Regions from separate parts of the Pseudarthrobacter sp. NCCP-2145 genome, predicted to be linked through region 1. Evidence: riboswitches for the same ligand, from Rfam matches in the RefSeq annotation. Region 1 holds a riboswitch; each other region holds the start of a gene.
What was found. Region 1 has a riboswitch for cyclic di-AMP ahead of NFU08_RS07055 (hypothetical protein). Riboswitches for the same ligand answer to the same signal wherever they lie in the genome.

Region 1 (5,360 bases):
CCGCTTTTGGACAGAAAAAATTGTGTTCGGAGCGGATGTTGGGCATACCGAAGCCCGATATGCCGCCGTTTGAACGTCCGCGTCCGGGCGGCCGCGGACGCGGGGATACACGCCGGGGACCCTCCACGGATCCAGCTCGCTAGGCTGGGATTCACAGCTTGCGCACAGGAAAGCCATAGCCGGGCTTAAACCAATGATCGGAGAGTTGTTCCATGGCCACCTCCCACTCCATGACAAACAACCTCCCCACGCTCACTCATCCGGACGGCTCCCCCATCAGGGCCCTGGTGGTGGATGACGAGCCGAGCCTCTCCGAGCTCATGAGCATGGGCCTCCGCATGGCCGGCTGGTCCGTGGCAGTTGCCGCCGACGGTCCCGGGGCAGTGAAAATGGCCAAAGACTTCCGGCCGGATGTCCTGGTCCTTGACGTCATGATCCCCGGTTTCGACGGCGTCGAGGTCCTGGGCAGGATCCGCGCCTTCGCGCCCGAGGTTCCCGCCCTGTTCCTCACCGCAAAGGACGCCGTCCAGGACCGGATCGTTGGCCTCGCGGCCGGCGGGGACGACTACGTCACCAAGCCGTTCAGCATGGAGGAGGTCCTGCTTCGCCTGCACCGCCTGGTCCAGCGGTCGGGCGTGGCCGCGATGGACACCGCCGAGCTGGTGGTGGGAGACCTGGTCCTCAACGTTGACACCCGTGAGGTGACCCGCGCCGGGGAAGAGCTCCAGCTGACGGCCACCCAGTTCGAGCTGCTCCGTTACCTCATGGAAAACCCCAAACGCGTCATCAGCAAAGCGCAGATCCTGGACCGGGTCTGGAACTACGACTTCGGCGGCCAGGCCAACATCGTGGAGCTCTACATTTCCTACCTGCGCAAGAAGGTGGACGCCGTCCACCCGCCGATGATCCACACCGTGCGGGGCGCCGGGTACGTCATCAAGCCGGCGGACTAGGAAAGCGATGGCGTCAGCGCACAGTACGGAGCCGCAGCCCCCGAGCTGGCTGAAGCCCGGCACCTGGCACCTGCGGACCCGCCTTGTCCTCCTGGCCATGACCCTGCTGATCGCCATTTGCGGGGCGGTGGGCGTGGCGAGCTATGCCTCGATGGACGCGTTCCTCACCCGGCAACTCGATGACCAGCTAAGCCAGGCCGCAGACCGTTCCAACGATCCCGGCCGCCCTCCCTCGGGCGGCTTCAACGGCAGGGATCCCCTGGACGCCCGCGGCCAAAGCGTCGGAACCCTCAACGCCCGGATCCTCAACGGCCAGGTCAACAGCGGCGGTTTCCTCACCTCGAATACCACGCGCTCCCCCTTGTCCACGGAGGACAAACAGGTCCTGCTGGCCCTGCCCGCCAACATGCAGCCGGTGGACAGGACACTGTCCACCGGCGATTACCGGCTGCTGGCCATCCAGACCAGCTTTGGTGACGTCCTGGTGACAGGACTTCCCCTGGCCGCCAAGGAAAGCACGCTCGCGTCCCTGGTGTGGACGTTCGTTTTTGTCTCCCTGGGCGGACTTCTCCTGATCGGCCTGGTGGGAACGGTCCTGATCCGCCGCACCATGAAGCCCCTGGAGCAGCTTTCCGAAGTTGCCACCCGCGTTTCACAGCTGCCGCTGGATGCCGGCGAGGTGGCGCTGGCGGTGCGCGTGCCGCCGTCGAACTCCAATCCCGCAACGGAGGTGGGCAGCGTGGGCCACGCGCTGAACCTGATGCTGGACAACGTGGCCAACGCGCTGCAGGCGCGGCAGAAGAGCGAAACCAAGGTCCGGCAGTTCGTGGCGGACGCTTCCCATGAGCTGCGCACGCCGCTGACGGCCATCCGCGGCTATACGGAACTGATGCGGATGACGGAACACTTCACTCCTGACGGGGAAAAGTCGCTGGCCAGGGTGCAAAGCCAGTCCCAGCGGATGACGGCACTGGTGGAGGACCTGCTGCTGCTGGCGCGGCTTGATGAGGGACAGCCTTTGAAGCTCAGCGAGGTGGACCTGAACCAGCTGGTGGTGGAAGGCGTCAGCGACGAAAAGGTCATGGCGCCCGGGCACACCTGGCGGCTGGAGCTCCCCCACGAGCCCGTTGTGGTGAACGGGGATCCGTCCCAGCTGCGGCAGGTGCTGATGAACCTGCTGTCCAACGCGCGCAAGCACACGCCGCCGGGGACCACCGTGGTCACCGGGGTGGGGAAGACGCCGGAGGGTGCCGCGGTGGTAACGGTAACGGACGACGGCGGGGGCATTCCGCCGGAGTTCGTGGACCAGGTCTTCGCACGGTTCGCCCGCGCAGACGCGGCCCGGACAGGCAAGAGCGGCGGGCCTGGCGCATCCGGCACGGAAGGAACCAGCGGCCTGGGGCTTTCCATCGTGGAGTCCATTGTTGAGGCGCACGGGGGCAAGGTCACGGTGACATCACAGCCCGGCCGCACCCGGTTCGTGCTCCAGCTCCCACTGCCGCAAGTTCAGGCGCAAGACGGCGCGCCGCTAGCGTGATCCCTGTTACCAAAATGTGACTTAAGCGCTACACTCCTGTACCGTCGATTGGGTGCGGTTCCCGTTCGGGCCGCATATCCGGATGACGCCAAGCTCTGCCGCTTCCCGGATTCCGCTTGAGCATAGGCAGAGGCGGGGGACCCAACAGTCCCGGGCATTCAACTGCCCTTGGGGTTAAGCCAGCACGTGATTCTTCCGTGTGGCCGGATGCCCTCATCCGAACCCGACAGCTAACTCCGCAGGTGTGAGAGGCGATCCATCATGTCTAAGTTCCTTAGTAAAGCACGCCCGAAACCAGGCCCTGAAGCCCGCGCCCCGCGCACGTCAGGCAAAACCCCGTCCTTCGGCCAGCGCGCTGCCATCCTCGCAGCGTCCGGCGCCCTCCTTGTAGGCGTTGGAGCCGCGGGCCAGGCTACCGACACCGCAGTGCAGGTGGCAGCCACGCAGACTCAGGCGGCTGAGGCACAGTCGAAACTGAGCATCGAAAAGAGCGAAATCCAGGCGAACCCGGCTCCCGCTCCTGCAGCTGAGCCGATCAACGTGGTACCGCAGGCAGCCGAACCGGCCCCTGCTCCCGCCCCCGAGCCCGCACCCGCGCCGGCCCCGGCGCCTGAACCCGCACCGGCACCGGCGCCCGCTCCGGAGCCTGCGCCCGTCGTCGCGGTCAACGACCCCGCAGGGGCACAGGCTTACGCTGCCGGCCAGCTGGCCTCCTACGGCTGGGCCGCCGACCAGATGCAGTGCCTGCAGACCCTGTGGACCAAGGAATCAGACTGGACCACCACGGCCACCAACCCGAGCAGCGGCGCTTACGGCATTGTGCAGTCCCTGCCTGCCGAGAAGATGGCCAGCGCGGGCGCCGACTACCTCACCAATTACCGTACGCAGATCAACTGGGGCCTGAACTACATCCAGGAGCGCTACCAGTCCCCGTGTGGAGCCCTGAACTTCCACTACGCCAACAACTGGTACTAAACCGAAGCAGCGTGCCCCTCGCGGTCCAGTGCGTCCCGGCCCGGGATGTACTGGACTGCCCACCGGTTCCCGTCAGGATCGGCGAAGTACACAAAATGGCCCCAGTCCTGCACGTCCACATCGCTGACCTCCACCCCGTTGGCCTTCAGCTGAGCGTGGGCGGCCTGGATGTCATTGACCACGAGCTGCAGGTTTGACCCTGTGCCTGGAGGCGCGTCCGTGAGCCCTTCCCCAATGCAGATGGAGCAGGCAGACCCTGGCGGGGTCAGCTGCACGAACCTGATGGAGTCGCTGGGCCGCTCGTCGAAATCGGCGTTGAAGCCCACTTTGTTGACGTAGAAGTCTTTGGCGCGGTCCACATCGGACACGGGCACAAAAACGAGTTCCAGTTTCCAGTCCATGCGCACAGGCTAAGCCTTGTGTTGGGAAGCGGGAAAGGCTTGAGTCCTAGCCTGCGATGCCGTACAGGCGGTCGCCTGCGTCGCCCAGGCCCGGAACGATGTAGGACTTTTCGTTGAGCTTCTCGTCGATGGACGCCAGGACAATGGTGACGTTTGCACCGGAGAGTTCTTCCTCCAGCTTGGCCAGGCCCTCCGGCGCGGCGAGCAGGCAGATGCACGTGACATCCGAGGCGCCGCGCTTGAACAGGAACTTGATGGCTTCGCGCAGTGTTCCGCCGGTGGCAAGCATGGGATCCAGCACGAAGATCTGCCGGTCGGTGAGATCCTCGGGGAGGCGCTCGGCGTAGGTGATGATGTCCAGGGTTTCCTCGTCACGGGCCATGCCCAGGAAGCCCACTTCAGCGGTTGGGACCAACTTGGTCATGCCCTCCAGCATGCCCAGGCCTGCCCGAAGGATGGGAACCACCAGCGGGGTGGGCTTGGTGAACGCGGTGCCCACGGTCGTGCTGACGGGGGTTTCGATGGTGACGGGCTCGGTGCGGACTTCTCGCGTGGCCTCATAGGCAAGGAGGGTCACCAGTTCCTCCGTCAGCTGCCGGAAAACCGGGGACGGAGTGTTCTTGTCCCGCAGGACGGTGAGCTTATGGGCGACCAGCGGGTGGTCCACAACGAGAGTGCGCATGGGTCAAAACTATCACCCGGCCGCCGGGCCGCTCGCCTGCCGTCCGCCGCCCGTGCCCGACTGGGAAGCGCCGTCGTCGACCCTTGGCGGGGCACCGCCGCCGTTCGCCGTCGGGGCGGTACCGGTGGTGCTTTCCGCGTCTCCGGAGTGGTCCTCGCGCAGGACCGGATGTTCGAAGGTGGGTGCCGGGCCCGCGTGTTCGCGCCGCCGCATCACATGGAACAGCCTGTGGGCCAGGATCACGATGCCCACCCACGCCAGCCCCAGGAACCAGCCCGCCATCACGTCCGTCATCCAGTGGTGCCCCAGGAAGACCCGGCTCAGGCCCATGGCGATAATGAAGATCGTCCCCACGGTGATGGCCGCAATCCTGGCCCAGAGCACCTGGAACTGCAGGCACATGAGGTAGATCAGGACCCCGATCACCACGGTGGTGTTCAGGGTGTGGCCGCTGGGAAACGACGGCGAGGTCTCGAAGGGCGGGACGGCCTCGGAGTGGTCAGGACGGGTCCTGCCGACAAGCCGCTTGCCCAGGGTGGTGGCCAGGGTGGAGACCAGGGCTGCCCCGCCCACCAGGACAATGGGCCGCCATGTCCTGCTCAGGAAGGTCAGCCAGGCTGTGAGGATGCTCGCCAGGATGGGCATGCCGATCCCGCCGCCGACGTTGGTGAATCCTGTGGCGAAGGCGTCCATCTCCGGGTTCCGCAAGGACTGTGAGTATTCCAGCGCAGGAATATCAAGGCTGGCCAGGCCTTCCTCGTCCACGACATCCGAGTAGACCTCGGCACCCAGGAGTGCCATGGCGATCACCA
Region 2 (5,360 bases), on a different contig from region 1:
GGATAATGAAAGCGGCAAAGACGAGTCCGCCGATCGTTGCCGCCGCCGCGAGGTTGTGCACCGTCTGTGCCAGGCCGTATCCCCACTGGACCAGCGCCCCGGGGTCCCGGGTCTCGGCCGGAAGAGTTCCCCTGCCGTAGGCGGTCGCGGCCAGAACCACCACCAGGGCGATTGCGCAGGCGGCTGCCAGCCAGACCGGCCGGGGTGAGACAGCGGGCCTCTCCTGTGAAGTGGAGACTTTGAGCGCCACAATACGTCCTAACCTGGTCCTGGCCCCTACGGAAGGGTGGGGATGGAGCGCGAAACGAAGCACAGCGCGCGACACCAGATTATCTGTAGAGTTGTTCACACGTTAAACGTGCGTGTCAAGGCGTGCACTCCCCCGGCGCCGCGGGCCTCCTGCACTTGCCGCACGTAACCGGGGGAACTCGAAGCTTTAGCGCGTAAAGGTAGCCTAGATGGATGATGCAGATTCCCCCCCGGGTCCCCGCCGGGCCGGAGTGTTCGGTCCGGCTCGTCGACGCAGAAAAAGTCGGCGCGGTCAGATCCAGGATGCCAGGAGATTCGGACGTAACCGACTTGGCGGTGATTTTCGGGCTGCTCTCGGACCCTGGCCGGGTCAGAATCCTGATCGCCCTTCTCGAAGGAGAAATGTGCGTCTGCGACCTGGCAGCAACTACCGGGCTGAGCGAGTCCGGCGTCTCCCACGCCCTGCGCCTGCTGCGCGGGCCGCGGGTTGTTCAGGTGCGCCGCTCGGGCAGGATGGCCTACTACTCTCTGGCGGATTCGCACGTCCGCATGCTCCTCGATCTCGGCTTGACGCACGTTGGGCATACAGGCAAGGACCGGTTGCGCATGGTCGAAGGCGGCCAGGCACCCTGACAGGGGCGGGCCTGCCCGCACAGTGCGACAGCCGGTGCTGCCATGTCTGAGCCCGAGATCACCGGTCCGGTCTGGCTTCCGTCGCTGCCGCCCTCGCTTCCTGAATACCTGGCGCCGAACCTGCAGCCGGTACCGCTGATCCCTGCCCTGACGTTGCTGGCCGCGGCGCTTTACCTGGCAGGGGCGATCCGTCTGTGGCGGCAGGGCCGGGGCTGGTCCGTGGTGCGGACCTGTTCCTTCCTGGTCGGCTGCCTGGCCATCATCGTGGTCATGGGAGCCGGCATCGAAGGGTACGGACTGCGGATGTTCTCCATCTTTATGTTCCAGCAACTGACCCTGATGATGGCCGTTCCGCCGCTGCTGGTCATCGGATCACCAGGAACACTGCTGTTGCGGGCAACACCCCACGGCAGGCTGGGCCGCCGCGTCCTCCAAGCCGCGCTATGGGGCCTGCGTTCCCGATGGGGACGCGTTGCTATTCACCCGGCCTTCATGGTCCCGCTGTTCCTGCTCAGCTTTTACGGCGTGTACTTCTCCGGTCTGGCGGACCTGCTGCTGCCAAACTGGTACGGCCACGTCGGCCTGGAACTGCTGTTCCTGATCTCCGGGATCCTCTTCACCGTGCCGTTGATTTCCGCTGACCCGCTGCCGAGCCGCCAAACCCACTTCGGACGGATGATCGATATCTTCGCGGAGATGCCGTTGCACGCGTTCTTCGGGGTGGTCATCATGATGGCCACCACTCCCATGGTTAAATTCTTCGCCGCGCCGCCTGCGAGCTGGAACATCAACCCCATGACGGACCAGGGCGTAGCCGGCGGATTGGCATGGTCCTACGGGGAATTACCCGGAGTGCTTCTGCTGATGTTCATCCTGGTCCGCTGGCAGCGTGAGGAAGCCAGATCCAACGCCAGAATTGAGCGGGCCGAGCTCACCGGAGGAACCCCGGAGCTGGACGCCTACAACAGCTACCTGCAGCAGCTGGCAGACAGACCTGAACCCCGTCGCCGATAAAGGGCCCGGTCAACTTGACCCGCGGGCCTGGTCATATGAAGATATCTGCAGATGAATTTTACGAAGCGTAGAACTGCGCCTTCCTTGCTGCTGTTATCAGATTGTGATAATTAGGTTTTCTTAGGTAACGTTAGTTCAGGCTTTCCTGTATTGAGCCCTCGACGCCGCACGCTCAGCCCCGCCGGCGGTGTCAGATCCGAACATGAACGGCGGGGGCGGAGGACCCACAAACGGCAGCTTGCTGCCTTGGGGTGAAGACGCACACTGTGCCGGGCCACGAGGGCCGGCTCCACGGGGCGTCCGGGCTTTCTCCTTGGCCCGAACCCGACAGCTAACTTCGCAGGCGACCCGAAAGGATTCCGCTGTGCCCTCCTCCCTCCATGGCCGCCGCCGCGCTCTGCCCAGTGACCGCTCCCGGCGCCGCGCCGGTGCTGCCAGAACTGCGCGCCGCGCCGTCCGTCCCGTGGCCCCGTCCCCGCGCCCTGTCTGGCTTCCCGGGGCCTCCGCTTTTGCCGCCGTCGTGATGCTTGCAGCCGGCATACCCGCCGCGCATGCCGGGCTTATTGCCGCCGGCACCGTTCCCGCCGCCGAGCCGGCCGCTGTGGAGGCAGCCCCGGCCATAACAGCGCAGGAACAGGCGGTCATCACTTATCCGCGCACTGACGTCGGGACCCGTCCGGCCGAACGGCCTGAGACGCCCGCGCCTGCCGCAACAGGATCCACCGCCGGGACCCCCTCCGCAGTTCCTTCCGCTGCAGCGGCGGCACCGCCAACGGTTGTGCCCGTGGATACCACCCTGGGCGCTCCGCTGGCCAGCATGTCCATTTCCTCTCCGTTCGGGTTCCGGACGAGCCCGATCACGGGCGCGTCCGGTGAATTGCATACCGGGCTGGATCTGGTGGCTTCGTGCCAGACGGCAGTGTTCACGGCCGGCTCGGGGACCGTCGTGGAAGCTGGATGGTCCCAGAACGGCGGCGGAAACCGCATCGTTGTCGATCATGGCAATGGGATGAAAAGCACGTACAACCATCTGTCCTCAATAGAGGTCTCCGTCGGTTCTGTGGTGGCCAAGGGCCAGCGGCTCGGCGGGGCCGGAACAACCGGAAACTCCACCGGATGCCACCTGCACTTCGAAATCGTCCGCGACGGCGTGACGGTGGATCCCCAGGGCTGGCTCCGGCCGTGACCCTCATGGAACCGGGCGACCAGGCGCCGGCAACGTCACCAATGCACCGGAAGCGGCTTTGGGCTGTTTTCTTCATAGTAGTGGCCCTCACCGCGCTGGGCTTCTTCGCTTTGGGCCGGCTTTCCGCGGCGCCCGCACTCGTCCCGGACTCCGGCCCGGACGCCGGATTTGCCCGGGATATGCAGACCCATCATGCCCAGGCGGTGGAGATGGCAATGCTGATTCGGGACAAGTCCGACCACCCCGAGGTCCGGGCGGTCGCCTACGACATCGCCACCGCGCAGCAGCATCAGAACGGGCAGATGTTCGCTTGGCTGCAGGACTGGGGACTGTCCCCGGCCGGGACAGCGCCGCCGATGGCCTGGATGACGGCAGATGGTACTCATGACGGGGCCGGAGCCGCGCATGGTGCCCAGGGGTCCGGCCCTGAAGGTGCCATGGAAGGCATGGCGACCCCGGAACAGATGCAGGCGCTGCGGGAAGCTTCAGGTGCGGAGGCCGATCGTCTGTTCGTTGATTTGATGATCCGCCACCATCAAGGAGGCGTCGCCATGGCCACCGCCGGTACCCGGCTGGCGGAAACCTCAAAGGTCCGGGACTTCGCTGCCCGTATCCTCGAAGCACAGACAGCTGAAATCACGGCCCTTGAAGAACTCCGAAGCCGACTCTGATCGCCCCAAAAAAGAGAGTGAGACCGCCGATGACCGGAAAACCAAAAGCCGGTGAGGACCGCAAAGCGCTCCTGGCAGCAGTGCAGGCCAAACAGCGGGCCGCTGACAGACGGCGGGCCTGGCTGATCTACGGCACCGGCGCGGCCGTCGTCCTCGCAATCATTGCCGCGGTGACCTTTGTCCTCGTAGGGGAGGTGCAGCAGCGCGAACAGCTCAATGCAGCGGCCGCACGGCCGATCGAGGGCGAGCAGGACTATCCGGACCAATCCAGGAACCACACCAGCCAGGCAGTCAATTATCCACAGACTCCGGCCACCGGCGGGGACCATGCGCCGGTCTGGACGAACTGCGGGATCTACACGGCCCCCGTTGAACAGACCCGGGCAGTGCATTCCCTCGAACACGGGGCCGTGTGGCTCACCTACCGCCCCGACCTTGCCCCGGACGAGCTCGCCGAACTGACCGCTTTGGCCGGCAAGCAGGACTACCTCCTGCTCAGCCCGGTAGCCGAACAAGCCTCCCCGGTTGTGGCAACAGCCTGGGGAAAACAGCTTGCCGTGGACAGCGGCAGCGACGAACGTCTGGCACCGTTTATTAAGAAATACCGGCAAGGCCCGCAGGCACCTGAGCCCGGGGCCGTTTGTTCCGGCGGCGTGCAGGGCTGACCTTGCTGCCGAACAAGGACCGGACGCCCCGGGCCTACGGATTCCTGCTGTCCTGGCGGTGGCTGGGCATCCTGGGCATGGCCGTTCTGTTCGCAGCGGCCTGCATGGGGCTGGGTAACTGGCAGATGGACCGGCGGAACCAGGCGGTCACCGAAATCCGCCGCGTCCAGCAGAACTACGACAAGCCGCCCGTGCCCTACGAAGAAGCCAGCCGCTACTTTGACGACCCGGACCCGGACGCCAAGTGGACCACGGTATCTGTCAGGGGCCAGTACATCGCCAACGACCAGCGGATCGTCCGGAACCGGCCCAACTACTCGGCCGCCGGATACGAGGTTCTGGTCCCGTTCCGGCTGGTTTCCGGTGAAACGATCATCATCAACCGGGGCTGGGTTCCCATCGGGAACAATCGGCCAGGCTACCCTGATACGGTTCCTGCACCGCCCCCCGGAACTGTCGCAGCAGTGGTGCGGATCAAACCATCAGAGGCCGACGTGGACCGGAGTGCTCCCGAAGGGCAACTGGCCAGCATTGACCTGGCCTCCTATGCGCGCCAGCTCGAATACCCGGTCAAGACCGGCAGTTATGGGCTCATGGCCTCCGAATCACCCCCGCCGGAGCTTGCCCCTCAGCAACTCGCCCCACCCAAGGTGCAGGAAGGATCCAACCTGTCCTACGCAATGCAGTGGATTACCTTCGGAGTGCTGGCCTTCGTCGGGTTCGGCTATGTAGCGCGGCAGCAGGCCCGCATCGGCCGGGAGGAACGTGAAGCTGCGGAACCGTCCGAACCTGGACAGCAGGCCAGCCCACAGGGCAAACCACGGCGCCCACGCTCCGATGACGAGGAAGATGCTCTTCTGGATGCCATGGGCCTCTAACAGAAAAGGCCAGCCACGTGTGGAGTTCCTGACTGCCAGCCTCCGTCGGACGGGTGGATCCGCT
Region 3 (5,360 bases), on a different contig from region 1:
GATGATGGAGGAGGCGTCCAGGAAGGGCGCCTTGTTGGTGGCGGCCGCGAATTTGGACCCGAACTCACCGAAGGAGAGGTGCTGGGCCTTCTTCTCCACCAGGCCGAAGCTGGCGATGTCCCAGAACGCAGTGGAACCGCCGACGCCAAGAACCACCTCATAGCCCTCGGGTGCCCGGAAGAACTGGCTGAGGCCCTCGCGCACCGACCCCACCAGGTTCTTCACCGGAGCCTGCCGGTGCGAGGTTCCCAGGATGGTTTTCGACGCAGCGGACAGCGCATCGATCTGCTCCTGCCGGACCTTTGACGGGCCGGCGCCGAACCGTCCGTCCTTGGGCAGGAGGTCGGCGGGAATAGTGATGCTGTTTTCGCTCACAGGTGCTCCAATTTCGGCGTGGACGCGGCTAGGGTCCGGACGGGTGGTTGCTTGGCGGACAGTCGGCTGTGACTGCAACTCCGGCCCTCCTCATTCTGCCTGAACCGGCGTTGGTGCGGGAACCGGCACCGTCATAGTCCAGACATTGAGACGGCCTGTTGTGACGGCCGCCAACTATTCGGACAAAGTCAAAATAGGCTAAGCTTTCCAACGGACTACGTCGCGCGGAAGGCGATACGGTGGGACAACGCAAGGTACTGCGCTCGAGGAGCTGAGCTGGATGACGGATCTGATCGACACTACGGAGATGTACCTTCGGACCATCTTGGAGCTTGAGGAAGAGAACATCGTGGCCCTCCGCGCCCGGATCGCCGAGCGCCTGCGGCACTCAGGCCCCACGGTTTCCCAGACCATAGGCAGGATGGAGCGGGACGGCTTGGTGGTTGTCTCGGGCGACCGGCACCTCGAACTCACCGAAGTGGGCCGGAAGCGCGCTACCGAGGTGATGCGGAAGCACCGGCTGGCGGAGCGGCTTCTGGCAGACGTGATCGGCCTGGACTGGGCCTACGTCCATGACGAGGCCTGCCGCTGGGAGCATGTCATGAGCGAACGCGTGGAGCGGCGCATCTACGAGCTGCTTGACCACCCCACGGAGTCCCCGTACGGCAATCCCATCCCCGGCCTGGCGGCCCTCGGCGGCCAGGCATCGCAAGGATTCGCGGACGGGGCCGTCAGCCTGCTGGAGGCAATGAAGTCCTATGGCCCGGCGTCGGAGGTAACCGTAAGCCGCCTGGCTGAGCCGATCCAGGTGGAGCCGGAACTGCTGGTCCAGCTCGACGAGGGCGGCATCCGTCCCGGGGCTGCGGTCTCGCTGGAGCGGGTGGGAGACTACATTTCGGTCCGCGTGCCCGGCATAGAGGGCGCCCTGGAGTTGCCGCCCGAAGTCGCAGCCCACGTCTTCGTTGCCGTCCGGTAAACCCGCGTACTACCCCGGCCGGGACGGATTAGCCAAAGATAACGGAATTGTTACTTTGGGACTTCTGGCCCTATAGTTAAACCCAAGCGTAGATACTAAAGCGTTACCTGATCCGGAGCCGAGCTCTGCCAGCGGATCAGGTGCACGAGTCATTACTGGCAGAGGCGGGGGAACCACAACCGGCAGACGGGGGACTGCCTTGGGGTGAAGTCCGTCAGCAGCAAGCCTCTTCCAGCGTTGGATCCTTCCAGGGATACCTCTGTGCCGAGCTTGCCCAGGCGGACCGGGTCTGTGAACTCTCTGACCCGAATCCGACAGCTAACTTCGCAGGCTTTCCAGAGAGGAACCCTTCTTGTCCATGCAGACCCCCAAGGGGCGCCGCCGCGCGGCCGCCCCCGTTCCAACGCCGCGCGTTGTCGAGGTCATCACCACGGAACGCCCCCGCGATCCGCACCGTGATGCACGCCGCCGTCGAGGTCCCTTCCGGCAGATCACAGAATTTGCCTCCGCCAGCGGTATTGGCCAGAAAGCCGGAATCGCGCTGGCTGCCACCGGCCTGGTGCTGACCGTGACCGTTCCGGCAACCAGCCCCGTCATGGCCACCGACAATGCAGGCAGCGTCACCCCCGTGGCAGCCTCGGCTGTTACCCCGCAGCCACAGGTATCCGCCGAGGCCGGCGCGCAGATCGACTTCAGCCGCTCTGCCGTGGTGACCCAGGCGGATCCCGACGGCAAGCTGAAGCAGCTGCTCAGCGCGCAGTCCGCCGGTTCCGTGTCCCGCGCAGCCTCGGCCGGAAGCCTCGGAGCCCCGTTGGCCGCGCTGTCCACTGCCTCCCCGTTCGGCTACCGGGTCAGCCCGATCACCGGCGGCTCCGGTGACTTCCATCGCGGCCAGGACTACGTGGCCCAGTGCGGCACCTCGGTCCTGGCAGCCGCAGCCGGCACCGTGACGTTCGTCGGGTGGCACCAGTACGGCGGTGGAAACCGCGTTGTCGTGGACCACGGCAACGGCCTGGAGACCACATACAACCACCTCTCGTCCTTCAGTGTCACCGAGGGCCAGACGGTCTCCCGGGGCGATGTCCTGGCGCTCAGCGGCACCACGGGTGCTTCAACAGGCTGCCACCTCCACTTCGAGGTCCAGGTCAACGGCGAAGTCGTCGATCCCACGGGCTGGCTGTAGTCAAATGAGGGACGGCTATCGAATCATCATGACCCGCCGTGACCTGAATGTGACATTCAACGAAAACTGCTGTACCGTCTAACTCGCGTCAACTTTTCCGAAGTTGACGCTCTTGTGCGGATTGCCTAGCTCTGCCACCGCTCAAGGTCCGTTCGCATTTCATCGTCTGGCAGGGGCGGGGGAACCAATTTTGGTCTTTGCTTCAGCGAAGGCCTTGGGGTTAAGTCGCAAAGCTTCCTTGGAAGCGGAGTGGCCGGGTGACTCCCATCCGAATCCGACAGCTCACCTCGCAGGCATTGGGAGAGGCTACCTTCGTGTCTTCACGCCATCATTCTGCGCGCCACCGTGCGCAAACGGTTCGTACCAACCCCTTGGACACCGTGTCCAAGGCTGTTAGTGCCAATGCCGGGACAGTAGGTCGCCAGGCTGCCGTTATCGCAGCCGCTTCCGGTCTCATCCTCAGCATGGGCCTGCCTGCCAGCGCCGCGGACACTACCGCTGGCGTTTCCGCTTCCACCGAGTCCGGGTCTGCCCAGTCCGCCCTCGCGGTGACTGCAGCACCCACCGCCACCGTCTCCTTCGAGCGTCCCGTGGTGAAGACCACCGCCGCTCCGAAGCCGGCACCTGTGCGGGTACAGTCGACCGATTCCGAGAGCCGGACTGCTGCCGGAACTCGGACGGCCTCCACCGCATCAGCTCCCGAAGCTGAAGCTGAGAAGCTTGCCGAAACGGTTTCCTCGGCCTCCACCTCCGGCATTGCCGCACTTGCGTACACTGGCATCGGCCGTCCCTACGTCTGGGGTGGCACCACCCCCAACGGCTGGGACTGCTCCGGCTTCACGCAGTGGGTGTACGCCCAGGCCGGCATCAGCATCCCGCGCGTCAACGCCTGGACGGCAATGACGCCCACCTCCACCCCGCAGCCGGGTGACCTGGTCATGCAGAACGGTGGCGCGCACGTAGGCATCTACGTCGGCAACGGCATGATGATCAGCGCTCTCAACCCGTCCCAGGGCACGCTGCTTCACTCGGTGGCCGCCACCGGAAGCTCCGCCTTCTTCACCATTAACAAATAGTTCTTGGGCCTTCGGGCCCAAGAACTATTTCTTTGCTCCATCACGCGTTCCGCAAACACCACATCCCCGTTCGGGGCGTGCCGGCGTACCCCCAAGATGCCGGCACGCCCAAACCCCTTGGTGCCCACAACGGCCTGAGGAAAACGAAAGAGAGAACTGATGACTACTCGTGCCACCGCACGGCATCGCGCCGAAGTCACCAAGACCAACTCAATCGCAGTAATCGCCAAGGCTGTCGGCGGCAACGCCGGTGGCATGGGCCGCCAGGCAGCGGTTATTGCTGCCGCTTCCGGCCTGGTGCTGACCAGCGGCATCGCCGCAAACGCGGCAGACTCCAGCGTCCAGCGCGACTCCGCTCCGGCGTCCACCCTGGAAGTTGAGTCCTCCGTCGAGGCGCCGATCTCCGCCGCTTCCACCATCGCCATCACCTTCGAAAAGCCGGCCGTCACCACCACGCCTGCGCCTGTTGTCGAAGAAGAGCCCGCTCCTGTTGAGGTCGAGGAAGCCGAGCCGGCGGCCCCCGCCGTCGTCCAGCCTGCTGCAGCCCCCAAGGTGACCGCCAAGGTGACCACCGCCTCTGCACCCGCTGCAGCTCCTGCCGCTTCCGCCAGCGGCAAGGGCGCAGCCATCCTCTCCGCTGCATACGCCCAGCTGGGCGTCACCCAGGACTGCACCATGCTGGTGACCAACTCCCTGGCCGCAGTGGGCATCAACTTCCACGACTGGCCTGCAGGGTACCTCTCCCTGGGCCGCACCGTAAGCGCCGCGGAAGCCCAGCCGGGCGACCTTATCTACTACGCCGACGGTGGCGCGGGCATGGCCCACATCGCTGTCTATGCCGGCAATGGCCAGGCGGTCCACGGTGGATACAACGGAAACCAGACGGTGGTATTCAGCGCCAACGTTGGCTCCGGCCCCGTTTTCATCCGCGTGAACTAACGAGCCTCACATTCGCCGTCCCCTATGGACGGCACGAAGAACCCCTGCCCCGCGGCAGGGGTTCTTCCCTTTAAGGATGACGCCGGCGGAGTGCAGCCCGCAGACGCACGGGTAAAGCCTGCCAAGGGACCCGACACGGCAGTTTTGGAAAACAGCGATTAGCTGATAGTGCGCTTCTATGTTTACTCTTGTGGTGTCGATCCATAGCCCGGACATGCCGAGGGCAGCCGGCCCTCGTGCCCCTGACGGGTGCGGCCGTGAAGAGGTACGTGCATGCGCACTCTCGTTCTGAATGCTGGATATGAACCGCTGGCGGTCATCACGTTCCGCCGGGCGCTGGTGCTTGTGCTCACAGGCAAAGCCAGTGTGGTTGCCGAGGGTGACGATCCCGTGGTGGGACCCCAGGAGATATTGGGGCGGCCGTCCGTTATCCTCCTCAACCGCTATATCCGTCCCAGATACAACCAGGCCACGGCTGTCAGCCGCCGCGGAGTGCTGAGGCGTGATGGCCACAGGTGCGCGTACTGCGGAAAAGCGGCCCACACCATCGACCATGTCCAGCCCAAGTCCCGCGGCGGTGCCGACTCCTGGGAGAATCTGGTGGCGGCCTGCCTGCGCTGCAACAACGTCAAGGGCGACCACACTCCGGCCGAGATGGGATGGAAGCTGCGCTTCGTCCCTGAGCCTCCGCACGGAACCATCTGGCAAATCAAGGAACTCGAAAAGCCCACCCCCGCCTGGGACCCGTTCCTGCTGCCCGAGCGCGCCGCCTGACCCCACCCCGCGCCATGCCCTTGGTGACTAGCGGTCC

Region 2: it holds a riboswitch for cyclic di-AMP, as region 1 does, so the genes downstream of both, NFU08_RS06040 (M23 family metallopeptidase) here and NFU08_RS07055 (hypothetical protein) in region 1, are expected to answer to the same signal.
Region 3: it holds a riboswitch for cyclic di-AMP, as region 1 does, so the genes downstream of both, NFU08_RS20455 (C40 family peptidase) here and NFU08_RS07055 (hypothetical protein) in region 1, are expected to answer to the same signal.

Annotation. Positions count from the first base shown of each region.
Region 1 covers NZ_BRCG01000006.1:101,166-106,525, forward strand. Annotated here, with positions in the region: gene NFU08_RS07045 (response regulator transcription factor) at 213-953, shown strand; gene NFU08_RS07050 (cell wall metabolism sensor histidine kinase WalK) at 961-2,490, shown strand; cyclic di-AMP (ydaO/yuaA leader) riboswitch at 2,584-2,746, shown strand; gene NFU08_RS07055 (hypothetical protein) at 2,752-3,465, shown strand; gene NFU08_RS07060 (glyoxalase superfamily protein) at 3,462-3,866, opposite strand; gene upp (uracil phosphoribosyltransferase) at 3,913-4,548, opposite strand; gene NFU08_RS07070 (phosphatase PAP2 family protein) at 4,561-5,360, opposite strand, start outside.
Region 2 covers NZ_BRCG01000005.1:110,555-115,914, reverse strand. Annotated here, with positions in the region: gene NFU08_RS06055 (cytochrome c oxidase assembly protein) at 1-250, opposite strand, end outside; gene NFU08_RS06050 (helix-turn-helix transcriptional regulator) at 463-882, shown strand; gene NFU08_RS06045 (cytochrome c oxidase assembly protein) at 925-1,896, shown strand; cyclic di-AMP (ydaO/yuaA leader) riboswitch at 2,075-2,256, shown strand; gene NFU08_RS06040 (M23 family metallopeptidase) at 2,261-3,082, shown strand; gene NFU08_RS06035 (DUF305 domain-containing protein) at 3,088-3,753, shown strand; gene NFU08_RS06030 (DUF3105 domain-containing protein) at 3,783-4,418, shown strand; gene NFU08_RS06025 (SURF1 family protein) at 4,496-5,296, shown strand.
Region 3 covers NZ_BRCG01000037.1:111-5,470, reverse strand. Annotated here, with positions in the region: gene serC (phosphoserine transaminase) at 1-375, opposite strand, end outside; gene NFU08_RS20465 (metal-dependent transcriptional regulator) at 656-1,351, shown strand; cyclic di-AMP (ydaO/yuaA leader) riboswitch at 1,458-1,699, shown strand; gene NFU08_RS20460 (M23 family metallopeptidase) at 1,710-2,534, shown strand; cyclic di-AMP (ydaO/yuaA leader) riboswitch at 2,671-2,844, shown strand; gene NFU08_RS20455 (C40 family peptidase) at 2,915-3,610, shown strand; gene NFU08_RS20450 (NlpC/P60 family protein) at 3,770-4,549, shown strand; gene NFU08_RS20445 (HNH endonuclease) at 4,823-5,323, shown strand.